One region of the Kribbella sp. NPDC048915 genome, then DNA from elsewhere that is predicted to be linked to it. Evidence: riboswitches for the same ligand, from Rfam matches in the RefSeq annotation. Region 1 holds a riboswitch; each other region holds the start of a gene.
What was found. Region 1 has a riboswitch for thiamine pyrophosphate ahead of thiC (phosphomethylpyrimidine synthase ThiC). Riboswitches for the same ligand answer to the same signal wherever they lie in the genome.
Positions count from the first base shown of each region.

Region 2: linked by a shared signal. The riboswitch ahead of thiS (sulfur carrier protein ThiS) and the one ahead of thiC (phosphomethylpyrimidine synthase ThiC) in region 1 are both predicted to bind thiamine pyrophosphate.
Region 3: linked by a shared signal. The riboswitch ahead of AB0B82_RS14120 (cytosine permease) and the one ahead of thiC (phosphomethylpyrimidine synthase ThiC) in region 1 are both predicted to bind thiamine pyrophosphate.

Region 1 is NZ_JBEZFT010000031.1:50,189-60,391, reverse strand. Features, by position in the region: gene AB0B82_RS18145 (glycoside hydrolase family 3 N-terminal domain-containing protein) at 1-189, shown strand, start outside; gene AB0B82_RS18140 (DUF202 domain-containing protein) at 189-527, shown strand; gene AB0B82_RS18135 (DUF202 domain-containing protein) at 580-888, shown strand; gene AB0B82_RS18130 (DUF47 family protein) at 1,028-1,660, shown strand; gene AB0B82_RS18125 (inorganic phosphate transporter) at 1,663-2,661, shown strand; gene AB0B82_RS18120 (hypothetical protein) at 2,665-3,189, opposite strand; gene AB0B82_RS18115 (lysophospholipid acyltransferase family protein) at 3,305-4,069, opposite strand; TPP riboswitch at 4,109-4,246, shown strand; gene thiC (phosphomethylpyrimidine synthase ThiC) at 4,237-5,859, shown strand; gene AB0B82_RS18105 (transposase) at 6,000-6,599, shown strand; gene AB0B82_RS18100 (hypothetical protein) at 6,596-7,150, shown strand; gene AB0B82_RS18095 (RDD family protein) at 7,154-7,744, opposite strand; gene AB0B82_RS18090 (RDD family protein) at 7,851-8,570, opposite strand; gene AB0B82_RS18085 (DUF2752 domain-containing protein) at 8,675-9,115, shown strand; gene AB0B82_RS18080 (DUF4190 domain-containing protein) at 9,173-9,709, opposite strand; gene AB0B82_RS18075 (hypothetical protein) at 9,814-10,203, shown strand, end outside.
Region 2 is NZ_JBEZFT010000018.1:25,023-35,225, reverse strand. Features, by position in the region: gene AB0B82_RS12585 (GNAT family N-acetyltransferase) at 20-754, shown strand; gene AB0B82_RS12580 (MBL fold metallo-hydrolase) at 767-1,711, opposite strand; gene AB0B82_RS12575 (LysR family transcriptional regulator) at 1,828-2,700, shown strand; gene AB0B82_RS12570 (serine hydrolase) at 2,697-3,569, shown strand; gene AB0B82_RS12565 (RidA family protein) at 3,605-4,000, opposite strand; gene AB0B82_RS12560 (DUF6807 family protein) at 4,082-5,944, shown strand; gene AB0B82_RS12555 (thiazole synthase) at 6,753-7,526, opposite strand; gene thiS (sulfur carrier protein ThiS) at 7,529-7,732, opposite strand; TPP riboswitch at 7,723-7,831, opposite strand; gene AB0B82_RS12545 (DUF5937 family protein) at 7,848-8,789, opposite strand; gene AB0B82_RS12540 (pyridoxamine 5'-phosphate oxidase family protein) at 8,931-9,266, shown strand; gene AB0B82_RS12535 (YceI family protein) at 9,328-9,822, shown strand; gene AB0B82_RS12530 (G5 domain-containing protein) at 9,829-10,203, opposite strand, start outside.
Region 3 is NZ_JBEZFT010000021.1:52,880-63,082, forward strand. Features, by position in the region: gene AB0B82_RS14085 (ABC transporter permease) at 1-274, opposite strand, end outside; gene AB0B82_RS14090 (ABC transporter substrate-binding protein) at 271-1,317, opposite strand; gene AB0B82_RS14095 (flavin reductase family protein) at 1,310-1,852, opposite strand; gene AB0B82_RS14100 (putative leader peptide) at 2,036-2,107, opposite strand; gene AB0B82_RS14105 (sigma-70 family RNA polymerase sigma factor) at 2,252-2,743, shown strand; gene AB0B82_RS14110 (methylated-DNA--[protein]-cysteine S-methyltransferase) at 2,736-3,302, shown strand; gene AB0B82_RS14115 (class I SAM-dependent methyltransferase) at 3,405-4,088, opposite strand; gene AB0B82_RS14120 (cytosine permease) at 4,304-5,647, opposite strand; TPP riboswitch at 5,642-5,759, opposite strand; gene AB0B82_RS14125 (alpha/beta hydrolase) at 5,775-6,434, opposite strand; gene AB0B82_RS14130 (hypothetical protein) at 6,431-7,255, opposite strand; gene AB0B82_RS14135 (DUF3152 domain-containing protein) at 7,284-8,150, opposite strand; gene AB0B82_RS14140 (ATP-binding protein) at 8,240-9,433, opposite strand; gene AB0B82_RS14145 ((p)ppGpp synthetase) at 9,585-10,203, shown strand, end outside.

The DNA.
Region 1 (10,203 bases):
GACCGTGCGACCCGCTTCGTCGCGGCCGGCGGCGACATCGTCATCAACGCCAAGCCCGGGCTGACCGCCACGATGGTCGATGCGCTGGTGACCGAGGCCGAGCAGAACCCGAAGTTCGCCGCGCAACTGACGAGCAGCGTCCGCCGCGTGCTGACCCTGAAGCAGGACCAGGGACTGGTGAGTTGCTGATGAGCGAGACCGAGCAGGAGCCGGACTACCGCTTCACGCTCGCCAACGAACGTACGTATCTGGCCTATCTGCGGACATCGCTCGCCTGCTACGCGGGCGGGCTGTCCGCGGTACAGTTCCTCGACCTCGGCCCCGACCGCCTGGTGGCGCGGATCATCGGTGTGATCCTGGTGGCCGCCGGGATCGCCACGACGGCAGGCGCTTTCCGGCGTTGGCAGCTCAATCTGATCGCTATGCGTCGCGGCGGGCCACTCCCGGTGACGAAGCTACCGTTGGTGCTGGGGGCAACGATCGCGGTGGTCGGCCTGATCGGCCTGCTGTTCTCGCTCTGGCGTTGACGCCGGAACCGGTCCAGATCAGACGAATCTGACGAATCAGGCGAATGTGGGAATGAGCACACCCGATCCGGGACTACAACCCGAGCGAACCCTGCTGGCCTGGCGGCGGACCGCCCTCGGACTGATCGCCAACGGCGTCCTGCTGCTTGCCTCCGGCCACGGTTCGTCCGACGTCCGGACCGGTCTCGGAATCGTCGTTCTCGTGCTCGCTTTGGGCTGCTGGGCCGCCGTGAGCGCCGTTTACCGGCGGGCCGGCGGGGCCGCCGTGCACACCTTGGCGCGGCACGGCGTACTGCGCGTCGCGGCCGGTCTGGTGCTCGTCGTCGGGCTCTTCGACCTGTACGCCGTGATCACCCGCTGAAACCGATCGGTCACCAATCGTGCGGCGCCTCGCGGCGAAGTTCATCCCGACGCGGTACGTTGACCTGGCGGATGCAAGGTCAACGGTCCGTTCCCCCTAGCATGTTCACGGTTTGTCCCTCGTTCATCCGGAGCTTGAAGTGCCGTTACGTCTGCGTCCGAACGACCCGACGTTCTACGACCTTTTCACCGAGTCCGCCAACCATCTGGTGGAAGGATCCAGGATCCTGGCCGAGTTGCTCGGCAGTACGGCGGGGTCCGGGCTCTCCGCGAGCCATCAGATCGCCGCCCAGATGAAGGACGCCGAACACGCGGCCGACGAGACCACCCACTCGATCATTCGCCGGGTGAACTCGACCTTCGTCACCCCGTTCGACCGGGAGGACATCTACCGGTTGGCGTCCGACCTCGACGACGTCATGGACTTCATGGAGGAGGCGGTGGACACCATCCACCTCTTCAACCTGGAGAAGCTGCCGGAGGAGATCGCCGAGCAGATCGAGGTCCTCCAGCGCGCCGCCCAGCTGACCGCCGAGACGATGCCCCGGCTGCGCACCATGAAGGATCTGGCCGAGTACTGGATCGAGATCAACCGGCTGGAGAACACCGGTGACGCGGTCCACCGGCGGCTGATCGCCAAGCTGTTCAGCGGTGAGTTCGAAGCCCTGACGGTGATGAAGCTGAAGACCGTGGTCGACCTGCTGGAGGCCGCGATCGACGCCTTCGAGCACGTCGCCAACACGGTCGAGCAGATCGCGGTCAAGGAGAGCTGAGCGTGGAGCTCGCGCTCGTCGTCGCGGTCGTCGTCATCGCGCTGATCTTCGACTACACCAACGGCTTCCACGACGCCGCCAACGCGATCGCGACCTCGGTGTCGACGCGGGCGCTGACGCCGCGGATCGCGCTGCTGATGGCGGCGGTGATGAACTTCCTCGGCGCCTTCCTCGGTACCGAGGTGGCCGACACCGTCGGCAAGGGCATCATCAGCGCGCCCACCGGGCAGCACGGCCTGGTGATCGTGCTGGCCGCGCTGGTCGGCGCCATCACCTGGAACCTGATCACCTGGTACTTCGGCCTGCCCAGCTCGTCGTCGCACGCGCTGATCGGCGGCCTGGTCGGCGCGGGCCTCGCGTCGGCCAGCACGGTGCTCTGGTCGGGGATCCTCGACAAGGTCGTCATCCCGATGGTGCTGTCGCCCGCGATCGGGTTCCTCGGCGCGTTCCTGCTGATGACCGCGATCCTGTGGATCTTCCGCAACAGCAACCCCGGCCGGACCACCCGCGGCTTCCGGCTGGCGCAGTCGCTGTCGGCGGCCGCGATGGCGCTCGGGCACGGTCTGCAGGACGCCCAGAAGACGATGGGCGTGATCTTCCTGGCGCTGCTCACCACCGGCCACGTGAGCCCGGACGACGGCATCCCGATCTGGGTCAAGCTGAGCGCCGCGACGGCGATCTCGCTCGGGACGTACTCCGGCGGCTGGCGGATCATGCGTACCCTCGGCCGGCGGATCATCCACCTGGACCCGGCCCGCGGGTTCGCGTCCGAGGCGATTGCCGCCGGTGTGCTGTACGTGATGGCCATCGGGCTGCACGCGCCCGTCTCGACCACCCACACGATCACGTCCGCGGTGATGGGCTCCGGCGCCACCAAGCGGCTGTCCGCGGTCCGCTGGGGGGTCGCCAAGGGCATCGTGATGGCGTGGGTGCTGACCATCCCCGCCGCCGGTGTGGTCGCGGCCGGGGTCTACGGCCTCGCCCACCTCGTCCTCGAGTAGGCCTCAGCGGTTCCAGCGGCGGACGGCCTTCGCCACATCCTTGGAGCGGATCGAGCCCAGGTTGTACTCCCAGGCAGCCAGCAGACGGTCACCGAGGACCTCCGCGTCCAGGTACGAGCGCGGCCGCACCGCGACCGCCCAGGTGGCGGCGGCCGCGTGGCCTTGTTGGTGCAGCAGGTGGTCGACGGTCGCCTCGATCCGTTCCACCCGGCCGTCGTCGAGGCCGTCCGTGGCCCATTCCTGCAGGATGCGCGGGTCGTCGGCCGTCATCCGGGCCAGATAGGTCAGCGGTCCGCGCCAGAAACCCTTCCGACCGATGCTGTCCAGCGTCTCGAGCGGGAACCACCCGTTCTGGTTCCGGCGCCCGTTGACCGCGGACTCGATTTCGCGGGCCCGGTCCTCCGGCAGCCCCCGGGTCGCCCAGTCGACGAAGAACGCGCCGGCATCCGGGATGTGCTCGGCCACGTGCGGGGCCGGTGTCAGCGCCCCCGGGTCGAACAGATGCAGCTCTTCCGGTGTATCGAACAAAACCTTCCCTGCCCGTTCGTGTCCACGGGCCGCCGGAGCGGACCCGTTGCACAGGGACCCCCCAGGTTCCTGCTTCGTCAACGAGTGCCTTAGTACCGTCCCCGCACCCTCAGGGTCAAGCCGTTCCGCCCGTCGACTTCCGCCGTTCGGCGCGCTGGACCATTTCCTCGCGGTCCAGTCGCTCGGCCGCGGCCGGGGTCGGCGCGCTGCCGCCGTACGCCGCCGGCAGCCACCACGCGCCGGCCGGTTGCTCCGGGTACCCGCGGATCGCCTCGTCGAGCATCCCGGCCATCGTGGACCGCAGTCGCGCCGTTGCCTCGGCCGGGTCGTCGTCGCGGGTCACCGTCAGCGGCGCGCCGATGCTGATCGAGATCGGCCGGTGCCGGGTGAAATCGCGCGGGTGGTCCTTGGTGAACATCCGCTGCGTGCCCCACAGGATCATCGGCAGCACCGGTACGCCGGCCTCCGCCGCCATCCGGACCGTGCCGGTCTTGAACTCCTTGAGCTCGAACGGCCGGCTGATCGTCGCCTCCGGGAACACGCCGACCAGTTCCCCGTCGGCCAGGTACCGGATCGCCTGCTGGTACGACGCGGCGCCGGCCTCCCGATCCACCGGGATGTGATGCATGCCGCGCATCAGCGGCCCGGAGACGCGGTTGCGGAACAGCACCTCCTTGGCCATGAACCGGGTCAACCGCTTCGCGGGCAGGGCGCCGTACCCGGCCAGGATGAAGTCCACGTAGCTGATGTGGTTGATCGCGATCAGCGCACCGCCGGTGCGCGGGACATGCTCGGTCCCGGTGCGGCGGATCTTGAGGTCCAGCACCGTGAAGGCGGTCTTCGCGAAGGCGATGACCGGCGGATAGACGAGGTCGCGCATCCCTAGACGTTACAGGTTCGTCTAGGGTGTCGGGTGACAACTGGAGATCGCGGGAGCTCGCGCCGAAGTGGGCTGAGAGGGCGGCTGGCCCAGTGCATCGACACTGGTTCGCCGGCGCCGCCGACCGCCGAACCTGTCCGGGTAATTCCGGCGTAGGGAGCAGCAACATGACGAATGTCAGTACGATCCGTCCGGCCGTCACCACGGGCCCGATCTCGGGCTCGGAGAAGATCTATCGCGGTGAGCTGCGGGTACCGGCACGCCGCGTGCAGCTGACCAACGGCGAGCACTTCGACCTCTACGACACGTCGGGTCCGTACACCGACGCGGCCGCGGAGATCGACGTCCAGGCCGGTCTGCCCGCGCTGCGGCGCGAGTGGATCGCCGGGCGGGAGCCGCGGACCCAGCTCGGGTACGCCCGGGCCGGCGTGATCACCGAGGAAATGAGGTACGTCGCCGAGCGGGAGGGACTCGATCCGGAGTTCGTCCGGGCCGAGGTGGCGCGCGGCCGGGCCGTGATCCCGGCGAACCGCAACCACCCGGAGAGCGAGCCGATGATCATCGGCAAGAAGTTCCTGGTGAAGGTGAACGCGAACATCGGCAACTCCGCCGTCACCAGCTCGATCGAGGAAGAGGTCGAGAAGCTCGTCTGGGCGACCCGCTGGGGCGCCGACACGGTGATGGACCTGTCCACCGGGAAGAACATCCACGAGACGCGGGAGTGGATCCTGCGGAACTCGCCGGTGCCGATCGGGACGGTACCGCTGTACCAGGCGCTGGAGAAGGTGAAGGGCGATCCGGCCGCGCTGTCGTGGGAGGTGTACCGCGACACCGTGATCGAGCAGTGCGAGCAGGGCGTGGACTACATGACCGTGCACGCGGGCGTCCTGCTGCGGTACGTACCGCTGACCGCGCGACGGGTCACCGGGATCGTCTCGCGCGGTGGGTCGATCATGGCCGCGTGGTGCCTGGCGCACCACCAGGAGTCCTTCCTGTACACGCATTTCGCCGAGCTGTGCGAGATCCTCCGCGAGTACGACGTGACGTTCTCACTGGGCGACGGCCTGCGGCCCGGATCCATTGCCGACGCCAACGACGAGGCGCAGTTCGCCGAGCTGCGGACCCTGGGCGAACTGACCAAGGTCGCCTGGGAACACGACGTCCAGGTGATGATCGAGGGTCCCGGCCACGTACCGATGCACAAGATCGCGGAGAACGTCCGGCTCGAGGAGGAGCTGTGCGGCGAGGCGCCGTTCTACACCTTGGGGCCGTTGGCAACCGATGTGGCACCGGCGTACGACCACATCACGTCCGCGATCGGCGCGGCCCAGATCGGCTGGCTGGGTACGGCGATGCTGTGCTACGTCACGCCGAAGGAACATCTCGGCCTGCCGGACCGCGACGACGTGAAGACGGGCGTGATCACGTACAAGATCGCCGCCCACGCCGCGGATCTGGCGAAGGGCCACCCGGGCGCGCAGGCCTGGGACGACGCGTTGTCGAAGGCACGGTTCGAGTTCCGCTGGGAGGACCAGTTCAACCTCTCGCTGGATCCGGACACGGCCCGGTCCTTCCATGACCAGACGCTGCCGGCCGAGCCCGCCAAGACCGCGCACTTCTGCTCGATGTGCGGGCCGAAGTTCTGCTCGATGCGGATCACCGCCGACATCCGCGCGTACGCCGAGGAGCGCGGCCTGACCTCCGCCGAGGCGATCGAAGCCGGCTTCACGGAGATGTCGGAGACCTTCAAGTCCGCCGACCAGAAGCTGTACCTGCCGATCACGGACTGAGTCCGTGTCCCGTCCGGCCCGGCGGAGCACTCCTCCGGGCCGGATACGGGGAGTGATCGGCTGAACCGCTTCAGGTTGTGGCCTTCACTGAGTGTGAATAAGACTGTAGCCTTAAGGCGTCCGGAAGGAGGTACAGGGCGATGGTCTTCGTTCTCACGGTAGATCAGCGGGGCAGCCGAAGCACGAGCGATCTCGTACCCGAGCTACTGAATTCCCTGAACCGCCGGCCGCGGCGGCCCGGGCTGCTGCGCAAGTTCGAGCGGACCGCCGGCGACGAGGTCCAGGGCGTGCTCTCCGAGCCGCGGCCGGTCGTCGACGTGATCGTCGAACTGCTGCGGTCCGACAGCTGGTACATCGGGCTCGGCGTCGGTACGGTCACCGAGCCGTTGCCGCGCAGCACCCGCGCCGGGAGCGGCGAGGCGTTCGTCTTCGCGCGGGAGGCGGTCACTCGGGCGAAGTTCAGCCCGCACCATCTGAACGTGATCGGTGCGGACAAGCGCAGCGCGGAGCAGGCCGAGACCGTGCTGTGGCTGATGGCGTCCGTACTGCGCCGCCGCAGCGAGCGCGGCTGGGCCGTGGCCGACCTGCTGGCCGAGGGACTGACGAGACGGGAGATCGGCGTGAAACTGGGGATCAGCCAGTCTGCGGTGACACAACGCGCGCAGGCCGCGGGAGTCACCGAAGAGCAGCGCGGACGGGTTCTGGCCGCGGAACTGCTCGCCGGGGGAGTTGCTGCGTGACGGCACTCGTCCTGTCACTGGCCGCCGTCGCACTGGTCCTCGCCGTGCTGGCCTGGATCCCGAAATCGGGCTCCACCCTCCAGATCGTCATCAGCGCCGCCATGCTGGCCTGTCTGGGCACCGTCGGCGTCCTGCTGCTCGTAGGAGACGGCGTGGCCGACTGGGCCGAGCGCTGGTGGAACGTGCTGCTCCTGGTGGCCGGAGCGCTGGCCGTGTCGGGTGGCGGGCCGCTGACGACCTCTGTGATGGCCCTGGCCGACAAGGGCAGCACACGCGCCCAGTCGACGCAGAAGGCCGGTGAGGTACTGCGTGGTGGCGCGCTGATCGGCGCCCTGGAGCGGATGGCGATCTACGCGGCCCTGGTGTCGGGCTGGCCGGAGGGGATCGCTGTGGTGCTGGCGATCAAGGGGCTGGCCAGGTATCCGGAACTCCGTAGTCCTGATCAGCCCGCCTCGGTCACTCCGCAGGCCGTCGCGGAGCGCTTCATCATCGGGACGTTCACCAGCGTGCTGTGGGCCGTGACATGTGCCGGCCTGCTGAAATCACGCTGACCATCACGCAGCAGCGCCGACGTCCTTCACGACGTACGTGTTGATCACCTTGTCGTGCCAGGTCTGGTGCTGCTCGTCCCACAGCGGCCACAGCACGTTCAGAAAGCAGGCGTTGTTGAATACGCCGGCGACGAAATCACGCAGGAACGCGCGTCCGGCGCCGATCGGCTGTGCGGTCTGCATGTCGACCAGGCGGATCTTGAGCACCGACTTGCCCACACTCTGCCCGGTGCGGCCCTGGCGGAACACGCGGTTCCACAGGCCCAGCGCGAGCGTGATCAGAAAACCGAGGACGAAGGCGAGGATCGCCCACGGCTCCGGTTCGTCGTCGGGGTACGTGTTGCCGGACCGCGAGAGGGCGTTCGCGATGAACACGGCGTACCCGATCATCGCCGGGATGCCGCTCACCAACGCGTCGACGAGCGAGGCGCCGACCCGCGCACCCCAGCTCGCCAGCGGCGCGAGTTGCCCGCCGTAGCCATAGCCGTAGCCGGGCGGCGGTGTGTAGATCGGCTGCCCGTACTGCGGCCCGTACTGCGGCCCGTGCTGCGGCCCGTACTGCGGCCCGTGGGGCCCGGAGGGAGGGGTAGTCACGAGGGATCCTTCCTGATTGCCTGGCCCGAGTATCGCGAACCTCGGGAACGCACCGAGCGCCGCGGCCGGATGCGGCCACGGCGCTCGGAGAACGACCAGGCCGCCGTCAGACCTTGACGACGTAGGTGTTGTTGATCTTGTCCGCGAAGGTCTGCTTCTTCGCGTCCCACAGCGGCCACAGGAAGCCGATGTAGCACGAGAGGAAGTCCAGGATGTGCGTGAGGTCGCGCACGATCGTCTTCCCGACGCCCAGCGGTTGGCCGGTGTCGGCGCCGACGAGCTTGATGTTGACGATCTTCTTGCCCCAGGTCTGGCCGGTCTTGGCCTGCTGGATCCACCGGTTGTAGACGAACAGGCCGATACTGACCAGCGACAGGATCAGCCCGATGATCAGCAGCGGGACGTTCTCGTCGTTCTGCGTCAGGGCGTTGCCGAGGCTGGCCGGGATGCCGCAGATGACACCGTCGATGAAGTAGCCCCCGACCCGGAGCGGCCAGGACGCCAGTTCGCCGCCCTGCGCGCCGTTCTGGCCGTACTGTTGCGGGTATCCCGGCTGCTGGCCGTACTGGCCTGGCTGCGGGTACCCCGGCTGCTGGCCGTACGCGCCAGGCTGCCCGTACCCCGGCTGCTGACCGTTACCGGGCTGGCCGTAGCCGGGCTGTTGACCGTAACCAGGCTGCTGACCGTATCCGGGCTGCTGCCCGTAACCAGGCTGCGGCTGGGCGCCGTACCCGGGCTGCTGCCCGTACTGCCCCGGCTGACCGGGCTGAACCGGCTGCTGGGGGTTCTGCGGGCCGTAACCCGGTGGTGGCGTCGGAGTGCTCACGACGATCCTTTCTTGCTGTGTCAATGAGGGGTTTGGTGCAGGCTAGTGGTCGGACGGATCAGGACGACCTGCGGATCCCACCTGGCGAGAGTTACCGTTGTCTCGTGTCGATCTCGCAGAGCGTCGTACTCCGCCCCACCGGTCCGGTCCAGCCGCTCGACCGTCGTGTCTGGGGGCTGACGGCCGTCGGCGTCGGCGGATTCGCTCTGGCCGGCGTGTACACGCTGTCCGGCGAGCGGATCGGTATCCCGTGCATCCTGCACGCCACGACTGGTCTGGACTGCCCGCTCTGCGGGTCGACCAGGATGGCAGCGGCCATGCTGCACGGCGACTTGGCCGCGGCGTGGCACTTCAACCCCGTGATCTTCGTTCTCGGGCCGCTGGTCGGCGTTGCCGTCGGCTACCAAGTGGTTGCCTGGGCCCTCGAGTCCTTGCGGCTGGTCAAGCTGCCGCGGCTGCAGCTGAGCTCGCGGACGGCGGATCGGTTACTGAACGCGGTGATCGTGTTGCTGGTGGTCTTCGGCGTCCTGCGAAACCTCGTCTGAGGCGTCGGTAGACCGGAGCAGGTGGCCGGGCGGTGCGGTCACCGCCCGGCCGGCCCGCTACTGTCCAGGCCGGTAGAGCCCGGTGGTGTAGGAGATGATGCCCAGCACCAGGAAGGCGATACCGCCAATCCAGGCGACCTTCGCCAGCGTGTCGGGCTGGTTCTGCTCGCGGTACTTGCTCTGCGCAATCAGTCCGAGGACGATCGCTGCCGGAGAGCAGCAGAACCAGCAGACGATGCCGATGATCGACAGCACCTTCGGAGTGTTGCTGGGCGGCGCGGCAGGAATCCCGCCGTACTGGCCATAGGCTCCCGGCTGCTGGCCATAGCCCCCGGGCTGCTGCCCGTACGCGCCCGGCTGCTGACCGTACCCGGGCTGCTGACCGTACTGGCCGGGCTGGCCGGGGTATTCGCCCGGCTGCTGGCCGTACCCGGGCTGGCCGGGCTGTTGTCCGGGTTGCTGGCCCGGCTGCTGGCCGTACCCCGGTTGCTGACCGTACCCCGGCTGCTGACCGTAGCCGCCGGACTGGCCAGGCGTGCCCTGCGGCCCGTCTTGGTTGTTCTGGTCGTCGCCGGGTGGCGTTGGTGTGCTCACCGTGGTTCCCTTCGCAGAAGGTTGCGGAATCAGCGCAGACTATCTTTTCCACAGGTTCGTGGTCTTGCTCCCACTCCGGTCCTGGAACCCTTAGGGTGCTGGCTGTGACCGAGACCCCTCCCACGCCCGCGCCCGACCCCTACGGCCCGGGTGCCGATTCCGCGCGCAATCTGCCGACCCCACAGGTGCCGCCCGGCGGTCCTCAGGGCCAGCCTGGACAGTACGCGCCGCCGCCCGCCGCGTTCCCGCCGCCCGTGGGCGGGAATTTCCAGCAGTACCCGCCGACCCAGCCCGGTGCCGCGCAGGCGCTGCCGGCCGGACCGGTCCTGGTGACGATCGGCGACATCTCCGTCGAGCAGCACCGGATCGTCACGCCGGCGGGTGTGCTGCCGACGAGCGGGGCGAACTGGTCGGCGATGGACATGTCCCGGACCGAGGAGAAGATCCCGTCGTGGGCGATCGTGCTCGGGATCATCTTCTTCCTGGCATGCCTG
Region 2 (10,203 bases), on a different contig from region 1:
TGGTTCTACGCTTGCTGGAATGATCGCCGAAGCTCGTATGGACGCCCTGATGAACCAGGGCTGGCAGGCCGCGCACCTCACCCAGCTGGACGGCTGGCTGGTGCGACACGACGCCGGAGTCACCCTGCGAGCCAACTCGGTGCTGCCCGCGAGCGCGCCGTTCGACCTGGACAAAGCCTTGGACTATGTGGAGAACCTGTACGTCGCCCACGGCATCCGGCCGTCGTTCCAGATCGGGCCGGCGGTGCAGCCGAGCGACCTCGACGACCGGCTTGCGGCCCGCGGGTACGAGGTGCGGAATCCGACGCTGGTGCAGTGCGGCCTGCTCACCGACGTCCTCGCCCAGCTGCCGGCGCCGGAAGTCGAGGTGAATATATCCAGCACGCCGTCCGTCGCCTGGACCGATTGCTGGTGGAGCATCGACGGGCGCGGCGACGACGCCCGGGCTACCGCCGAGGAGATCCTGCGGCGCGGAAACGCGCTCTACGCGACCGTTCCCGGGCCCGACGGCGCCGCGAAGGCCGTGGGGCGGCTCGCGCTCGTCGACGACACGGCCGGGCTGTACTGCCTCGCCGTCGACGAACGCTTCCGCCGCCAGGGCCTGGCGTCCGCGATCATCCACGGACTGTTGCAGGCGGCAACGACCAAGTGGGTCTGGCTCAGTGTGCTGGAGAGCAACCTCGCCGCCCGGACCCTGTACGAACGCCTCGGTTTCCGGACCGTCTCGCGGTACCACTACCGCGTCAAAGCCTGAGCTCCCGGGCGGTCAGAGTGTGATCTGCTGCCGGAGGTCGATGCGGACGAACTCGGCGCCGGCCTTCTCGACCGACGTCTGCAGCGGCGTCAGATCGGTCCACGGGACGCCGGGCCGGTCGAGCGGTTGGTCGAAATCGTCCCAATGTGTCGCGATCACGGTCCGGACGCCTTTGACCGTCCGCAGCAGCCGATCGGTGATGCCCGGTTCGCCACCCGGCGCCGCGAACACGACGTCGACCTCGAGATCGCGCAGCGCGTTCGGATCGAAGTTCGCCGTACTGAGGCTGAGGATGCGCAGGCCGCCGATCGTGATCACGTACGCGAGCGTCCCGCCCTCGACCAGATCCTCGATCACGCGCGGCCGCGACGGGACGTCGTACCGGTAGCCCGGGTACGCGTACGTGTGGCGCTTGCCGCCGCACGAGTGCAGCGACGGAAACACCTCGATCGTGAAGCCCTCGAACGGCAGGTACTCGCCGCCGCGCACCGGCGACAGCAGTTCGTTCGGTGTCTTCATCGCGCGGAGCACATTGGCGTGCGTCTCCGTGCACAGCACAGTCGCCTGCGTCTTCTTCGCGACGTACGGTACGTCGGCCATGTGGTCGTAGTGGCCGTGGTGCACCAGGATCGCGTCGGCGGTGCTCAGATGCCGGTCGATCACGTCGGGCTTGATCACCAGCTTCGACTTCGGGTCCGCGCCCTCCGGGGTGAACGTCCCGGTCTGGAACCGGGTCAGCCACGGGTCGGTCAGCACGATGCTCTTGCCGCACCGGATCTGCCAGGCATGCGTCCCGAACCAGGTCAGTTCGACCGGCTCCCGGTTCGCTTGGCTCTTGGGCTTCGCTTGGCTCTTGGGCTCCGTGGCTGCTTCGCTCCGGCCCTCCAGCCCGACGGCGCCGGCCACCCCGGCAGCTCCGGCCGCGGCCGCGCCCGCCAGCATTCCTCGTCTGCTCACCTTCACGCTGTCTCCTTTCGTTATCGGCAGTCAAGGTGAGTTCGGCGGGCCATGTCGAATAGGCTCTTGCGTATGAAGCGATTGTCTGGAGGTATCACCGCAGGTCAGCCGGGTCCATGCTGACCGAGCGGCATCTGCAGATCTTTGTCGCGCTCGCCGAGGAGCAGCACTTCGGTGATGCCGCGCGGGTCATCGGCATCACCCAGCCGCCGCTGTCGCAGGGTCTGCGCCGGCTGGAGACGCTGATCGGCGCGAAGCTGTTCGAGCGCGGCGCCGGTCAGGTCGAGCTCACCGCCGCCGGTGCCGACCTGCTGCCGTATGCGCGGCGGGCGCTGGCCTCGATCGAGGAGCTACGCCAGGCGGCCCTGGCCCGTGAGCCGGAGGGGCCCGAGATTCGGCTCGGTCTGGCGCCCGAGGTGCCGACGTCGACGGGTGCGGCGGTGGCCGCGGCGTGTGGCGCGGTGATCTCCGGCAGCCGGGTCACTGTGGTGACGGCGCCGACGAGTTCGCTGGTCAACCAGGTCAGTACGGGCCGTTTGACGTTGGCCGCCGTACAGCATCCGACGGTGCTGGACGGTCTGGAGGCCGGGCCGGTGTCGTTGCTGCCGACCTGGGCGTTGGTGCCCGCGTCGATCGTGGACGGCGAGGTCGTCTCGCTGCGGGACTTGAAAGGGCTGCCAGTAGCGGTTCGGCCGCGGGCGGAGGCGCCGGCCGCGCGGGACCTGTTCCTCGACACGTTGGCGCTGCACCGGCCGGACGGCGGCACGGTCGTGGTGACCGACGAGCGCGCCGGACTGGCGATGGTCGCGGCCGGGCAGGCGGTGGTCATCACCGCCGACCCGTCGCTGAGCGCGCCGGGCGTCACCCGGCACCGCTTGGCCGACGATCCGCTGCCGGTGCGGCTCCGGCTCATTTGGTCGCGGACCCGGACGCCGTTCCTGCGGCCGAACGACGTGATGCACCAGCTCACGAAGGCGCTCGCGTCATGAACGCGCGCATCCGGAGCATCTTCGACGACGCCGGCGTCCGTGGCTGGATGCATGCCGTCTCGCTCGACGACCCCGACGCGACGGTCGAACACGACGCGGACGTCGTCGTTCCGCTGGCGTCGGTCTACAAACTGCCGCTGCTCGCCGGATTCTGCCGGCTGGTGGACGAGGGGGAGCTCGATCCGCGCGAACGGGTGACGATCGATCCCGCGGACAAGACCGACGGGCCGACCGGGCTGTCCCTGTTCGCGGACCCGGTCACGGTGTCGCTGCGGGACCTCGCGCTGTCGATGGCCACGGTCTCGGACAACGCCTCCGCCGACGCGTTGCTGGACATCGTCGGGCTGCGCCGGCTCGCCACGATCATCGAGTCCTTCGGACTGCGCCGTACCTGGGTCCTTCGCGGTACGGCGGGGAACCTGCGCGACCTCCAGCGCCGAACGGGTGCGAACACGGCGGACGCGGCGCTCGCCGTACTCGCCGACAACGACCGCACCGACCCGGCCGGGGTCTACGAGGCGGCCAACGGGTCAGCGGGTACGCCGCGCGACCTGACGTTGCTGTTGCGGCGGTTGTGGGCGGGGGAGTTGCTGTCCGCCGATCAGACGGCGTTCGTGAAGGCGACGATGCATCGGCAGATCTTCCTGCATCGGCTGGCGTCCGGGTTCCCGTACGACGGTGTTCGGGTCGCGGGGAAGACCGGGACGTTCGGTGCGCTGCGGCATGAGGCGGGCGTGGTGACGTTGCCTGGTGGGGCTTCGTTCGCGGTCGCCGTCCTCACGCTCGCGGCGCGTGGTGACTTCCGCCAGCCCCGCGTCGACGCCGCGATCGGCGAGGCGGCGCGGGTGGCGGTCGATCTGTTGCGTTAGGACTTCCGGCCTTCGCCGGGCGGCCGGCGTCGGGCTCAGGCCGGCTGGATGACGGCGTAGGCCTCGATCTCGAGCAGGGCGTCGGGGCTGAACAGGGCGCCGACCTGCACCGCCGTACTCGCGGGCTTCGGCCCCGGGATGTACCGGTCGCGCACCGTCCGGACCGCCGGCAGGTGGCCGATGTCGGTGACGAAGTACGTCAGCTTCACGACGTCCGCGAACGTCGCGCCGGCGGTCGCCAGGCAGCGCTCCAGGTTCGCGAACACCTGCTCGGCCTGCGCTCCGGGGTCGCCGAGGCCGACGAATTGCCCGTTCTCGTCCAGTGCGACCTGTCCGGAGATCGCGACCCATTGGCCGGTTCCGGTCACCACGTGGCTGTAGCCGTTGCCCGGTGCAACGCCCGCGACCTGCGGATACTCCAAGTTGCTCACACTTCCTCCGTCCGCTGTGTGCTCCCATCATGCGCGGCCAGAGGGTTGAGAAACCGGTTTCCATCGCGAGAGGATACGGGGGTGGGACGCAGACCGAAGGACACGATCACGATCGCCGACGTCGCGCGGGCGGCGCAGGTGTCGCGCGCGACCGTGTCCCGGGTGATGAACGGCCGGCTCAGTGTCGCACCCGAGATCGTCGCCCGGGTGCGCGCGGCGGCCGAGCGGCTCGACTATCGGCCGAGCGACCTGGCCCGCAGCCTGTCGCTGGGCCGCACGAACATGGTCGCGCTGGTCGTGCCGGACCTCGGCAACCCGCTGTTCCAGCAGATCCTGCGCGGGATCACGAACGCGTCCGCGGCGGCCGGCTACAAGGTGCTGGTGGCCGAGACCGACGAGGACCCCGAGGCCGAGGCGGCGATCGCGATCGAGGCCCGACGGCGCTGCGACGCGCTCGTCATGGTCTCACCGCGGATGGACGAGGAGCGGCTGCGCGAGCTGCTCCCGCAGGTCCAACCCGTCATCCTGGTCAACCGCCAGGGCCCGCCGGAGGTGTCGTCGGTGGTCGTCGACTACGGCCGCGCGGTCCGGATCGTCGTCGACCACCTGGTCGGCCTCGGGCACCGGCGGCTCGCGTTCCTGTCCGGTCCGGCGGCGAGCGCGTCCAACACGTTGCGGATCCGGGCGCTCGACGTCGCGGAGCGGGAGATTCCCGGGCTCGACCTGGTCCGGCTCGAGTGCGGGCGGTCGATCGAGGACGGGTACGCCGCCGTGGAACGGGTGCTCGACGCGCAGGTCACCGCGGTGGTCGCGTTCAACGATCTGGTCGCGTTCGGGTTGCTGGCGCGGCTCAACGAGGTCGGGGTCGCCGTACCGGCAGATCTGTCGGTGACCGGGATGGACGACATCGGCCTGGCGCGTTTCGCCGTACCGTCGCTGACCACTGTGCGCGCGCCGCAACGGGATCTGGGCGAGTTGGCGTGGCAGCGATTGCATGCGGCGATCGCGGGATCGGCCGACGCGGCGGACGACGTACCAGAGCTGCGGCTGGCAGTGCGGGCGAGTACCGGCCCGGTGCCGCGGGAGCAGCGACTGGCCGCGGAGGCACCGGCCGCCGGGATCGCGTGGCAGCAACAGGGCGACATCTTCGCGCTCGGGAGCTCGGCCGGACTGCTCGCACGGTACGAATTTGGGCAGCGGATGCCGCAGGTGCACGCCCCGCGGCCGTACCTGCATCCCGTCCGGACGCTCGGCGGCCATCCGTTGACCGAGGTCAACCCGGGCGACCATCGGCATCACTACGGGCTCTCACTGTCGGTCGCGCTCGTCAACGGGACGTCGTACTGGGGCGGCCGGACGTACGTCCGCGATCAAGGCCCGATGCTGCTGCGGAACCACGGCCAGCAACGCAGCCGCGGGGTGACGGTCAAGGACCGCGAACTCGTCGACGACATCACCTGGTACGACGCCCAGGGCCGGCCCCACCTGATCGAGAAGCGCCGCCTCGTCGGCGATCTGGCGTTCGGCGGCTGGCGTCTGGACTGGCAGAGCACGCTCACCGCGCGGTACGGCCCGATCCAGATCGACAGCCCGGCCACCTGCGGCCGCGAGGGCGCGGCGTACGGCGGGATCTTCTGGCGACTGCCGTCCGCGCCGACGACAATCCTGAGCGCTTCCGGCAGTGGTCTGTCGGCAGCCTTCGGGTCCCGCAGCCCATGGCTTGCCTTCGTGCAGGACGACGTCAGCCTGCTGTTGCTGCAGCCCGATCAGATCCGGCCGTGGTTTCTGCGGTCGGAGGAGTACATCGGCGCGTGCCCCGCGCTCGCGTGGGACCAGCCGCTGGCGCTCCGGCCCGACGAGGAACTACCGCTGTCACTCACCGCACTTCTCCTCGACCGAACCCTGGACGAGACCGAAGCCAAAACCCTGGCGGGCCGGTTGTAGCGGATGTCCGGCGGCGTAGGCGCGGCCGGTCGTAGGCGTAAGCGCCGGCGGTCGGGTGGAGGCGTTAGAACGTCGGCAGGCCGGTTGTAGCGGTCAACGGGGTCTGCTGACTGATCTAAGGAGGGTTTTCGGCGCCTGGCGGGGCAGAATCCTCCACTGTCGTGCGGAAAACTCTCCTAGGAGCATTTCCGCCGGTGCGCAGTGCAGGCGGTGCAGGTTTGGTGTGAACCCGGCCTACCCTGAGTGACCGAGTCAGCGCCCACGCTGTACGACGGCGATGTACGACGGCGCTGTACGACGGCGCTGCACGAGCGCTACTTCCCGCAGCCGAGCCCTTGACCTCCGATCGGGACCGCGAACACCCATTCGGAACCGTGCACCCCGCGCTGGGACCGTGCACACCCTCCCGGGGGCCCTGCACACCCTCCCGGGCCCTGCACACCCACCCGGGACCTGCATATCCGCCCGGGGCAGTGCACACTCACCGGGGACCCTGCATACCCGCCCGGGGCCGTGCACACCCACCCGGGACCGTGCGCCCCATCCCGGCACCGTGCGCCCCATCCCGGGACCTTGGACAGGCAACAACCTGTCCACACCCACCACAACCTGTTCAAGCCCCCGACTTCATCCCGTACGCCGGCCGACGCGGCCAACCTCATACGAACGGACAACCCCGCCGGGGTTCTCTGCTCGTATACCGACGAAGAACCCCCCAACACGCGGGGTTGTCCCGTCGCGTAGCAGACACGCAACCCACACATCAATCACTGGAGCCGGTTGACCCGTAGCGGACCGGGTATCGGCGTCAGAACGTCGGCAAGCCGGTTGTGGGTGACGAGGCGAGGGCGGACTGCCAGCGCCTCGGCACGCGGCCGGCGAGGCGGGCGTTCCTTCCGGCGCTGACGGCGTCGCGCATCGCGGCGGCCATCAGCGCGGGCTTCTCCGCGCGGGTCACCGGGGTCGCGAGCATCACCGCGTCGCAGCCGAGCTCCATCGCCAGCGCGGCGTCGCTCGCCGTACCGATGCCGGCGTCGACGATCACCGGAACGTTCGCCGCTTCGGCGATCAGCGCGATGTTGTGCGGGTTCCGGATGCCGAGCGCCGAACCGATGGGTGCGGCCAACGGCATCACCGCCGCACACCCTGCCTGCTCCAGCCGGCGGGCCAGGATCGGGTCGTCGTTCGTGTACGGCAGCACGGTGAACCCGTCGGCCACCAGCGCGTCCACGGCGTCGAGCAACTCGACCGGATCGGGGAGCAGCAGATGGTCGTCGGCGACCACTTCGACCTTGATCAGGTCGGTTTGAAGCGCTTCACGTGCCAGTTTCGCGGTCAGCACCGCCTCGGCCGCGGTATGACAGCCGGCCGTGTTCGGCAGCACGTCGATCGAGTGCTTCTTCAGTACGTCGAGAACCGAACCCTCGTGACCGGTCCCGAGCCGGCGCATCGCGACCGTGGTGAGTTGGGTGCCGGAGGCAATCAATGCCTCCTCCATCACCTCGAGGTTCGCCGAGCCGCCGGTTCCCATGATCAGCCGGGAGGTGTACGTCCGCCCGCCGAGCTCCAGTGGGTCGTCCATCGTCAGCCTCCCTGCGTCGCGCTGACGATCTCGACCCGGTCACCCGGTTTGAGCGTGGTCTGCGCCCATTCGGCCTTGGTCAGCACGTTCTGGTTCACCGCGACCGCGATCCCCGTGCTGCGGTCGGAGTACTCCGCGATCAGCTCGGCCACGGATCGGCCAACTGTCCCGTCGGTCGCCGTACCGTTCACCCAGACGGATTCCATCGCTTCCTCCCTACGCCGGAATTACCCGATTCAGGTTCGGCGGTCGGTGACGATCGGTCACCCTCTCAGCCCACTCCCTGAGCTCCCGCGGACACCATCGACTATAGCTGACAGCTCAATCGACAGCGGTGCCGGTGAGGAGGGCCGCGAGCTCGGTCGGGCGGTACAGGACCTGCTTGCCGGTGCGCTGCGGCTCGACCAACCCGGTCCGCCGGAGCAGCTGGAGCTGCTGGCTGACGGCGGACGGGGTGACGTTGAGTTCACCGGCCAGGTCGGTCGTGGTGCGCGGATGCGTGAGCAGTTCGAGGATGTGCGCTCGCGGCGTACCGATCAACTGCGCCAGGTCCTTGCGTGTTGGCGGCTCGGCGACCGACCACAGATTCGCCTGCCCGCGCGGGGGATAGCCGAGCAACGGCTCCGCACCAGGGTCGAACGGGATCACCGCATGCGGCCCGAACAGCGTCGGCTGCAACACCAGCCCGCGCCCGGCGACGTCCTCGACGCGACTCTGCTCGGCCACGCGGTCAACCTTGAGCAGACCGTCTTCGTACGTGATCGCCGGACCGAGCCCGTTGAGCATCGCACCGGTGCCGTGCTGGGTGAGTATGTGCCCGCGGTAGCTGATGTCCGCGGACAGGAGGGTGCGCATGCGGCTCCAGTACGGCGCCATGACGGCGTCCCAGTACTGGCGCATGGCCTCGACGACCTGGTCGATGGTCATCGTCGGAGGCTTGCCGTTGACCGCGGTCATCTGGCGTACGTACGTGTCCTCGTCGACGGCTGCGATCAGATCGAGCTCGTCCGACAGTTGGGTGAGCGGCGAGGACGGGCGCGGCGTGAGGAAGTCCGGGCTGCCCATAGTGTCGTTGACGAGCCAGCGCAGTACGTCCCAGTCGAGATCCTTGAGGTCTGTCTGCACCGCGCGGACCCAGCCGAGTTGCAACGGAAACCGCCCTGGATCCCGCAGCGCCCGGAACGACAACACCATCTCGGCCACCGGCGACACCGCGAACCGAACGTCCGCCAAGTCCTGCGCCGTCAGCCGATAGGTAAGCATGTAGCCGCATCCTAAATCCGGAACTTGTCGGTGGCATCTGAAATCGTCGGGTGCCATGGGATTCCGCACGATGACCTCAGACGAGATGGTGTCGTTCCTGGCTCAGCCGTTGGTGGCCGTGCTGGCCGTCGACGAGCCCGGGTGGGCGCGCCCCATGTGACGCCCGTCTGGTTCCGGTATCTGTCCGGCGAACGACGGTTCCAGGTGATGACGTCCTCCCGCTCGAAGAAGGCGCGCCTGCATCAGGAGGGCTCCGGCCGGCTGTCCGTCTCGATCCAGACCGTCGAAGGCGCCACCGCCAGGTACGTCAACGTGCAGGGTGAGGCGGAGTTGCGTCCCCTGCCCGACGAGGTTCTGCACGCTGTCGTGGACAAGTACCTCCCCGAGGAAGCCCGCGCCGGGTACCTCGCTGCCCCACCCGAGGACGCCGTGTTCGACATCACCTCGCGACGCATCACCACGGGCGTGATCGGCTGACAGTTCGCCGTACTGCCTCGTCGTACCTGACACTTCGCCGTACTGCTCCGTCGTATCCGGTATGACTCAGTACGTACTCGACAGTGCGCGGACACGGATCGGTTTCGTGGCCGCGCACCGTGTCGGCCCGAAGGTGCGCGGTCTGTTCGCCGTGGCCGAGGGCGCGTTCCAGGTGGACAGGACGAACCCGGCGGCGTCGACCGGGTGGTTGAAGGTGCGGATGGACAGCGTCGAGACCGGCGACGCACGACGCGACGCCCAGCTCCGTCAGGAGTTCTTCGGCGTCGCGTCGTACCCCGAGATGTCGTTCGTGGCGACCGGCGTCACCCCAACGGGCGCCGACCGGTTCGAGGTCGCCGGCGACCTCACGATTCGCGGTACGACGCACCCGCTGACCGTCCCCGTCTCCGTAACGGACGCCGGCGACACTCTCCACCTTCAGGCGTCCCGCGCGATCAACCGCCACACCTGGCGCGCCAACTGGAACGCTCTGACCACCGCGCTGGTACGCCCCGCCGTCGAGCTGGACCTGTCGCTGACGGCAACCCGCGCCTGACCCCGCTTACTCGCAGGCGATCCCGTCGTTGTCGGAGTCGAGCCGGTAGATGTCGCGACCGATGACCCTGATCGGACCGCTCACGTACTCCGGCCCGTTCCCACTCCCGCCCGAGCAGTCGACGTCTGTGGCGATCGGCACGCAGCCGGAGTAGTTCGGATCACACCGACCGGACTGCTCCGGCTCATCCACCTTCGTCCCCACCGCCGTCACCTGCGACCGCGGCTCCTTCGCCACCTCCTGCCGCACCAGCTCCTTGTCAGTCTGTACGCCGTCGACGTACGTGACGCGGTACACGAGCCGCCGCGTCCCGTTGACGCCCTTCGTACGGATCTTCTTCTCGCCCTTGGGCAACGAATCGTCGGTGACCGTCTTCTTCTT
Region 3 (10,203 bases), on a different contig from region 1:
CGAGCAGGGCGCGTTGCGCCGAGGTCCACAGGTTCGTCTGCAGGCGGCCGTCGGCGATCAGGTCAGCGGCGGTCGTCAGCACCGTCCAGGGCGCGGACAGGACTCGTGGGTCGATCCAACCGATCGCGGATCCGATGCTCCAGATCACCAGCAGCAGCACCGGCCCGATCGCGGCCCCGAACTTGATCGGCTTGCCCGGACCGAGGCGCCGGCGCCGTACGACGGGGCTCGTCGCGGCGGCGGTGCGCAGCCCGGGGAGTGTGGTCGCACTCATTTGGCGCCTCCCTTGATGGCGTCCGCGGCGACGGTCTGGAACCGCAGGTCGTACAGGTCCTTGGCCTCGATCTCCTTGTTGCCGGTCTCCTTCGAGAGCAGATCGACGGTTTCCTGCTGGCGCTCGATCGCGTCACTCCAGTCGGCGCTGATGTCCGGGTGGCCGGCGTTGTCGACCAGCCATTGACCGTCGGCCTCGGTCAGGCCTTGGTCCTTGACGTAGTACCCCGCGATCCATTCCTTGGGGTGCTTGTCGATCCAGTCCTGCGCGACGCCCCAGGCGGCGACGTACGCGCGGATCGCGGCCGCCTTGCCCGCGTCCTCCAGCGACTCCTGCGCCACGTACAGGTGGCCGGCGTCGTCGCGAATGCCGTGCGGGATCGTCGACGCGCCGTCCTTGCCGTACTTGGTCAGGTAACGCTTGACCTGGACGCCGCCGATCGGCGCGACGTCGACCTGCTTGGCAGACAGGGCGTTCGAGTACACGTCACCGGTACTCGGCAGCTCGACCAGCTTGACGTCCTCCTTGGTCAGACCAACCTTCTTCAGCACCTTGAGGACGAGGGCGCCCTGGGCCTGACCGGGACTGAACGCGATCTTCTTGCCGCGCAGGTCCTCGAGCTTCTTGACCTCGACGCCCGGCGCCACGCCGAGCTGGTAGATCGGGTGGTTCAGCGGGTCCTGGCGGAACTTCGAGGCGACGATCTTGACCTTCAGGCCGGTCCAGGTCGCGTGGATCGGCGGGATCTCGGCCACCGAGCCGACGTCGAGCGCGCGGGCCCGGAACGCCTCGGTGGTCTGCGGTCCGCCGCTCAGGTTCGCGAACTGGACGAACTTCGAGACCTTGTCGAGCTGACCGGACAGCTTGAGCGCGACTTCCGTGGCGGGATCACCGACCACGATCTTCGTACCGTCCGGGACGGTCGTCGGCAGGTCCGCGTCGAGCGCGAGCTTCGCGCCGCCGTCGGCGGCCGCGTTGCTGCCGCAGCCCGCGACGACGGCGAGCAGGGCGAGGGCGGAAAGGAGACGTGTTCTTCTAAACATGGTGGGCTTTCGCGTAGCGGCCGTCGTGGTAGAGCAGCGGGTCGTGCTCACGGCGTTCGGTGTGGGTGGCCAGGCGGGCGACGACCAGGTAGTGGTCGCCGACGGCGAAGCGGTGCGCGATCTGCGCCCGCAGGAAACTCGGCGAGTCGTCCAGCACGGGTTCGCCGGTCGCCAGCCGCGACCAGCGGGTCGGTTCGGCGAACCGGTCGATCCCGCTGGTGGCGAACCGGCCGGCGATCGCGTGCTGGTCGTCGGCGAGGAAGTTGATCACGACGCTGCCCGCCGTACTCACGGTCGGCCAGCTGGACGCGCTGGTGGCGATCGCGAACGAGACGAGCGGCGGCAGCAGGCTGATCGACACCAGTGAGGTGGCGGTGAATCCGACGGGGCCGTGGCCGGCGTCTGCGGTGATCACCACGACGCCGGCGGCGTGGCGACGGAACACGGACTTGTAAACCTCGGCGTCCACGACCCGCTCTTCGGCTCGGTCGGGGACCACGGACAGGGCAGGACGATGTACGGCAGGTACAGACATGTCTCTCCCTCGGAACGGGGCAGGGACCACAGGTGACGTGAGACGAGGCGTCCCCGATGCGCTCAGGCGTGCTCGGCCGGACCGTGCGCAGCGGTGCACAGGGCTGAGGCTCGAGCGGCGGGGGCCTGTCTCAGGGCCGCGTGCTGACACGCGGGCGGTGGCGACTGGGCGCTTGAGGACGCGTCACCGACAGGTGGCGCTCGCCGTCCGCAGCAGATCGATGACGCGACGGCGGGTGAGGTGTGTCGTCGTCATGTCAGCTACTTTCTCATTAAAGTCGACTGACTAACTAGACAATCTCGCCATCCGGGACGGCGGTCCGAAACCATCCGACCGGTGGGACGACACGCCGCCGGGTTGCCCTCACATCCACGGTCACTCGTGCGTTCTACTGGCGTGATGGCTCGGGAGAAGGTCGGATTGCCGCCGTTCCAGGCGTTGATCGACGCGCACTGGCGAGACGTCGCCCGGCTGGCGCGCGCGATGGCCGGGCAGGACGGCGACGACGTCGCGCAGCGCGCCTGGGAGAAGGCGTACGCGGCGTACCCCACGCTGACGTCGGCGAAGAACCTGCGCAGCTGGCTGCTCACCATCACCGCCCGCTGCGCGACCGACGTCCACCGGGCCCGGAAACCGCAGAGCCCGCTGGACGAGGCGCCGCCGATCGCGGTCGACGGACCCGACGCCGCCACCTGGCCGGACCCCGACCTGTGGCGGGCGGTCAACGAACTCCCGGAGCGGCAACGCTTCGCGATCACGCTCAAGTACGTCGGCGACCTGGACCACCACGGCGTGGCCGCCGCCCTGGACACCACGCCCGCCGCGTCGCGCCGGCTCGTCAGCGACGCGCTGGCGACCCTGCGCACCAAACTCGGAGCACACGATGACTGACCTCGAAGGCCGGCTGGCCCGGCTCGACACCCCAGACCTGAAACCGCCTGTCCTACCGGATGCCGATGTCGCCTATGTCTTGCACGACACGCCGATCGGCACGATGCTGCTCGCGGTTGCCGGCGGGCGCGTGGTCGCGAGTTCGTTCGACGACGAGGAGACGATGACCGCCCGGCTCGCGCGGGCGGTTTCCCCGCGGGTTCTGCGGCAGGCTCGCCCGCTGGACGACGTACGACGGCAACTCGACGAGTACCTGGCCGGGCGTCGCCGTACGTTCGACCTCGACGTCGACCTCACGCTCGCGACACCGTTCCAGCGACTCGTGCTCAACGATTTGCCGGTGCGGACGCAGTACGGCGCGACCACGACGTACGGCGCTGTCGCCCACGACATCGCCAAACCGAAGGCGGCCCGCGCGGTCGGGACCGCACTAGGGTCGAACCCGGTCTGCGTCGTGCTGCCGTGCCACCGGGTGATCGGCGCGAACGGCGCGCTCACCGGGTACGCCGGCGGGCTCGACGCGAAGCGATTCTTGCTGAATCTCGAAGCAAAAAGCTGAGTTTTCCAGAATAGTGCGGAATGGATTTACACTCGGAATGGAAAGGAGCAGATCCCCAATGTGGAGTGGGGATCTGCTCCTTCTTGACTTCTACTTGACGGGTCAGGAAGTTGCCGGTTGGTGGATCTCCAGGATCAGCCGCCGGCGCCCGCCCCAGTCGCGTTTGTAGACCATATAGTCGTCGATTCCGGCCGCCGCACACAGCCGCCCGTAGCTGATCTCGTCGTGGATGAAGTGCACGCTGCTGCGGTCGTCGTCGTGCTCGGTCGTGACGATCCGGTGCTCCGGCCCCTGGCGCATCCCGTTCGCGATCTCGGCCGCCGTCGCCGGCCCCCACACCGGCCCCTCGATGATCGCGATCCCGCCCGGCTTCAGCACCCGCGAGATCTCGCAGATCGTCGAGATCTGCTCGTCCTCCGCGAACAACTCGTGGAACGCCGTCCACAGGCAGATCACCGCGTCGAACGAGTCCCACTTGTACGGCAGATCGGTCATCGACCCGATCGCCCAGTCGATCGCCAACTCCTCCTCGGCCGCCTTCGCCCGCCCTGCCTCGATCAGGTTCGGCGAGATGTCCAGCGCCCGCACCACCTTGCCCGCCCGCCGCAACGGCACCGCGATCCGTCCGTACCCGCAGCACAGGTCGAGCACGGATTCGCGCCCCTCCAGCAGCTCCTCGACCGCCTTCACGATCAGGGCGTCCCGCTCCGGCGTAGTACGCGCGGCAAGTCCGTCGGCACCGAGCTCGGCATACTCGGCCCGGCTACGCAGTGCGGAATTCAGCATGGCGCAAGTATTCCGGTTACTCCGGGTCAGTTGTCCAGCGGCTGTCACGTGCTGAGAACGGGTCGCGGTGCCGCTCGTTCGAGACCGTGACCACGCATCGGGGGTCTGAACACCAAATGGGGACCTCGAACAGCAAATAACCTGTTCAAACTCACCACAAGGCAAGTACCCCCCAGACACCTGGCGGGCAGCGCCAACCCCCCGACGCCCGCTCGTCACCTTCCGACTTGGTTGTCCACGGCGGTACGGCGGCCGACTCGGCCCAGGAGTACGGCGGCCAGCATGGAGATGATGATGCAGGTGTAGGTGGCGCCCAGCCAGGTGGGGACGGGGTGGCTGGCGAACAGGATTTGCTGGAGCTTGGTCCAGAACGTGGACCAGCCGGCCACGGTGCCCGGGTTCACCAGCTGGTACGCGACGAACCCGATCAGCCACGCGACAGCGGGTTGCCAGCGGAACTTCGCCGTACTGGACACGTCCCACTGCATCTTGCTCACCACGAAGAAGTCGGCGATCGCCACCGCGAACAGCGGTACGAAGACGGATCCGATCAGGTACAGGAACTGGGTGTAGTTCCCGAGGTTGATCGACAGCGCGATGCCGGTGGCAACGATACCGATCGCCACGGAGATCCAGCGTCGGTCGATGTGGCCGATCAGGTTGTGGGCGGCCATCGTGGTCGAGTAGACGTTCGCATAGGCCTCGTCGACCTCGTCCACGAGCAGGACGAACAGGGCGATCGCACCGGCGGGCAGCGTGACCAGTGCGGTGATGACGCCTTCACTGTCGGTCCCCAGGGTTGCTACCGCGACCACGCCGAGCGAGAAGTACCCGATGGCAGCCAGGCCGTACCCCAACGCGGACCCGGCGAACGCAGCCTTGTTGGTGCGCGAGTGTCGCGTGTAGTCCGCGGCCAGGGGTGCGAACGACACCACGCCGGCGGCAGCGAGGTCGACGGCGGGCCAGAAGCCGAACACGCCGTCCTGCGGCAGCGGCTGTGCCGGTTTGCTGAGCACCTGCACGAAGAGGTATACCGACGCGATCAGCACCAGCCACACCATGAACTTGCGCAGTACCTTCACGCTGCCGAGCGGACGTACCGCCATGGCGGTCGCGATCGCTCCGGCGAGTACGACGAACAGCCAGCGCCAGCGCTCGCTCGTCACCGCGACAGCGGCCTGCGAGATCACGATGATCTCCATCGTGGCCCAGCCGACGTTCTGCGCGATGTTGAGGACAGTCGGCGCCATGGAACCGCGGCGCCCGAACAGCCCGCGCAGGCAAGCCATGGCGGGCGCACCGGTCTGCGAACCGAAGACCGCTGCACCACCGAGCACCAGCGCCCCGATGCCGCAGCCGACGAGCACCGCGAGTAGTCCCTGCCACAGCGAACCGGTGTACGCCGCGACGAGCGCACCGGTGACCGGGCCGAACAGTGAGATGCCGAAGTTGCCCCACAGCGTGAACTGGTCGAAGAACCCCAGCGTGCGCGGGGTGTCCGTGGTGAGGACCAGCGGCGCCTCGGTGCTACTGGCAGGACGAACAGCTGTATCGGTCATGAGTGACCCCACTCCCTACGCCGGCATTACCCGGTCAGGTTCAGGCGGTCGGCGACCCTGCTGTCGCCCTCTCAGCCCGCGCATCTCGGTGCGAGCTCCCGCTGGTTGACACAGAGAGTTTAACGCGTCAGATATCTTCCGGCAGCGCGGCGGCTCGTTCTATCAGCGCGGCGAGCTCCGGACCGTTCGTGACGACGGGCATGTGCGCGCCGGTGTCGAGTGTGCGGGCCTCGCCGCGGCACAGTGCGGAGAGCCGCTCCAGCCACTCCGCCGTACACAGCAGGTCGTGCTTGCCGCGGACCAGCACCACCGGCGCCCGCACGTACGGCATGCTGGCGGCGAGGTCGTGCACACGGGACGCCTCACCGGCGCGGGCGATCGACGGCAGCGTGGTCCGGGCGTACTGCGGGCTGATCCGGACCAGCTTCGGTACGTCGGGAATCGCTGAGCCGACGAGCCGCACCGCGCGGTCGACCCAGCTCGACATCCGCGCGTCACCGGTCGGTGCGGCCAGGACCAGCGCGTGCGCCAACTCCGGGTACCGGACCGCTGTCTCGACGACGATCTGGCAGCTCGCCGAGTGGCCGACCAGCACAGACCGCCCGCGGATCTTCTCCGCCAGTGCGACCGCGAGCGCCCGCGGGTGCAGGTCCTCACGTGCGCCGGCGGGTTCGCCGTACCCGGGCAGAGTCACCACGTGGTACGGCGTGGTGAGGTGCTCGACGGTCCGCGCGTACGACTCCGGTCCGAGGCCCAGGCCGGGCACGAGCACGATCGGAACGCTCACTCCCACGGAGCCTTGGCCGGAGCGTCCCGAACGACCGGATTGGGTACGTCGGGCTTCAGCTCGCGGTACCCGAGGAACAGACCGGCCGCGAGGATCAGCAGACCGGCGCCGCCCCAGCCGTACGCCGTGGGCAGTCGATGGACCGCACCGTCGTTGCCGCCGAGACCTGTGGACAACACCATGAACAGCCAGACGACGATCAGCACCGCCGCCACCGCTACCAGGAGCAGTCCGGTGAGCTCTGCGGGGTCGGGGCGCCGGTTTGCCTTCAGCCGGGCGAGTACGTCGCGGATCCACATCACCAGCGCCGCCGTGCCGACCACCAGGAGCAGGAGCTGCCCGATGGCGTCCAGCACATCAGTACGGAGCGGGTGGTTCAGCGGCGAGCCGGGTGCCTGCGAGATCTCCCGCAGCGCCACTCGCTGCACGGAAACGACCAGCAGGCCGTAGATCGCTGCTACGAACGTGGCCAGGCCGACAACGCGTGCGGCGCGCGGATCACGCGGCGGGACGTCACGGCCGTACGTCGGGAGCTGGTGCGGCTGCGGGTTCGACGGTGCGCCGTACGGGGTGCCAGGGCGGTACGCGGGCGGCTGCTGGTACGCCGAGTTCCCCGGCGCCGGGGGCGGGCCGCCGTACCCGGGATGACTGCTGTACGGCTGAGGAGGCGCGTAGTGCGTCTGCTCGGTGCGCACGGGCGGGCGCGCGTACGTCCCGCCGCCGTAGGGCGTGGGCGGCGCGTAGTGGTGTTCTTCTTCGGTGGGGGTCTGCTGCTCGGGCTCGTTGCCGCGGCCGTACGTCGGGAAGTCCTGTGACGACATCGCTGCTCCTCCCGTCGTACCCAGTTTCTCAGGTCGCCTTGATCGTCGGCCAGGCGTTCGGCAGGCAGCCGGCCAGCCCCTTCGTCTGCTGCATCATCACCGGCGCGGGGGTCTTCGCGGTCGTACAACTGGAGTGCCCGTGGCCGAGCGCGTGGCCGACCTCGTGGTTCACCAGGTAGCTGCGGTACAGCTCGACGTCGCCGTTGTACGCCGGGATCGCGTACAGCCAGCGCTTCGCGTTGAGCACCACCCGATCCTCGACGCGGCACGACACCTCGCCGCCCGTGTCGAGCGGCAGGCAGAGCTTGTCGGTCAGCGTCGGCGTCGCGAGGATGATCCGCAGGTCGGCGTCCGGCCGGTCGGTGCGCTCGAAACTCACCGGGTGCAGCGCCTGCCAGCCGCGCGCATCGGTCAGCGTCTGGTGGATCTTCGCCGCCACCGCGGCACCGTTCACCGAGATGCCCTGCTCGATCTCCACCCGGTACGTCAGCTTGTCGCGCTCACCGGTCGCCTTGTTCACGCCGGGCACCACGGCGAGCTTGCCGGTCGACACCAGCACGTTCGGCTTCGCCCCCTTCGGCTTGCGCGTCAGGCTCGGCGCCGGGCGCAACGGGGTGGTGAACTTCTGCGTCGGCGTCGCGATCGGCGTCGGCATCACCTTCGGCGCCGCCGGTGCTGTCGGCACCTCCGCGACCGCCTCACTGACGCCTGCGACCGCCTGCGCCGCCAGGCTGTTCCGGTGCGCGACGTCCGGGTGCGCGACCACGACAGTCCCCAGCACCGCCAGCGCGGTGACTACGAGCCACTGCCCCTTGTACGACTTGCGCCGGGAATGCCTGCCACCGCGCCGACGCCCAGACGCGTCAGTGCGCTGGCCGCTCCGCCGGGTGGTCATGGCACTCGACCCTACCGATCCCTGCCGCAACAAGAAAGCCCGGTTCTGTTAAGCCTGGATGGACGCGCCCCCAGTAGGGATCGAGCAACTCAGGCAGTGCGGGTGCGGAGGAACTTGCCGAAGTGCGGGACGGTGAAGGCGACCGTGCCCCGTTCGGCGGAGAAGACGAGCCCCTTCTTGATCAGGCCGTCGCGGGCAGGCGACAACGACTGCGGTTTGCGGTTGAGGGTGCTGGCGACCTCCGCCGTCGGGACCGCGCCGTCGTCCACACCGACCCCCAGCTCGGCCATGGCGCGCATGTATTCACGCTCGGCCGGCGTGGCGCGCTCGTACCGCGATCCGAAGAATCCGACCGTGAGCTCGGCCGACGCCTCGGGAGCGGCCACCGCCACGTCTTTCACCGTGATCGGCGACGTCGGCGCGTGATCCCAGGTCGCGTGGGCGAACGCCTGCACGAAGTACGGGTACCCGTCGGTCTGCGCGTACAGCTCGTCCAGGGCCTCGTCGTCGTACTCGACCCCTTCGCTCGCCGCCGGCACCATCAGTGCCCGGTCGCAGGCCTCCCGCGCCAGCCGGTCCACGCGGATGTAGCGGAACAGTCGCTCGGAGTACGACTTGCTGGCGGACAGTACGGCGGGCAGGTGCGGCAGGCCGGCGCCGACGACGACCAGCGGCGCGCTCTGCTGGGAGATCTCGTGGCAGGCGGCGCAGAGCGCGGACAGGTCGTCGGCGCTGATGTCCTGCATCTCGTCGATGAACAGGCCGACGCCGACCGTGAGGTCACCGGCCAGGTCCGCCGCGTCGGTGAACAGCTCGATCAGATCCATCTCCAGGTCGCCGGAGTCCGCCCGGCCCTTCGCGGCGGCCACGTCGACGGGTGGGTGCCAGCGGATCCCTTTCCGGTCGTTCACGGCGGTGCGGAGCGCGAAGGCCTTCAGCACGGCGCTGAACTGGTCGACCTTCTCGTCGTCGCGGTGCCGGTGTCCGAGCTCGCGCATCGCGGTGTGCATCGCCTGCGCGATCGGCAGCCGGATGCTCTGGTCCGGGCGGGCCTCGATCTTGCCGGTGCCCCAGGCACGTTTGATGGCCTGCGAGCGCAGGGTGTTGAGCAGCACCGTCTTCCCCACACCGCGCAGCCCGCTGAGCACGAGGCTCCGCTCCGGTCTACCTGCGGCGACCCGCTCGAGCACCACCTCGAACTGCCGGACCTCGGTGTCGCGTCCGGCCAGCTCAGGCGGCCGCTGACCGGCGCCGGGCGCGTAGGGATTCCGGATCGGATCCATGCTTTCACTGTATGAGTGCGTCTAGCGTTTTCCGTAGATTGACCGATCGAGGACCAGAGCGTGTCGCGAGGACTGTCTACGGCTTTCTAGTCACAGCACTAGACACTGATAGACACCGCGAGCGACCACGGGGCGCACTATGGTTCCGCCCATGATGGAGTGGGCGCCGCAGGCAGGGGCGTTGTACGAACGCATGCACCAGCAGTACGTCGGCGGTGCGCGCAAGCTCGAGGCGCTGATCAACGAGCTGATCGGCGAAGAGGAAGGCATCAACTACCTGAGCGCGACCGCCCGCGCCAAGGATCCGGAGTCGTTCCTGGCGAAGGCGTCGAAGCCGCACCCGGACGACCCCACCCGACCGAAGTACGACGATCCGCTGAACCAGATCACCGACCTGGTCGCGGCGCGGGTGATCACGTTCCTGGTCGAGGCGGTGGACCGGGTGTGCGAGGTGATCGAGAAAGAGTTCGAGATCGTCGAGCACACCGACATGGGCGCACACACCCGGGCGCAGGGCGTCTTCGGGTACGCCAGCAAGCACTACCTGGTCCGGCTGAACGAGCACCGCCGTGAGCTGCCGGAGTACGCCGTCCTGAAGAACCTGGTGATGGAGATCCAGGTCCGCACGGCGGTCCAGCACGCGTGGGCCGAGTTCGAGCACGACATCCGGTACAAGCTGGACATCCCGCCGGACCGCAAGCCGGAGTTCGATCGGCGCTTCCTGCTGGCGGCGGCGCTGATGGAGCTGGTCGACAACGAGTTCACCGAGA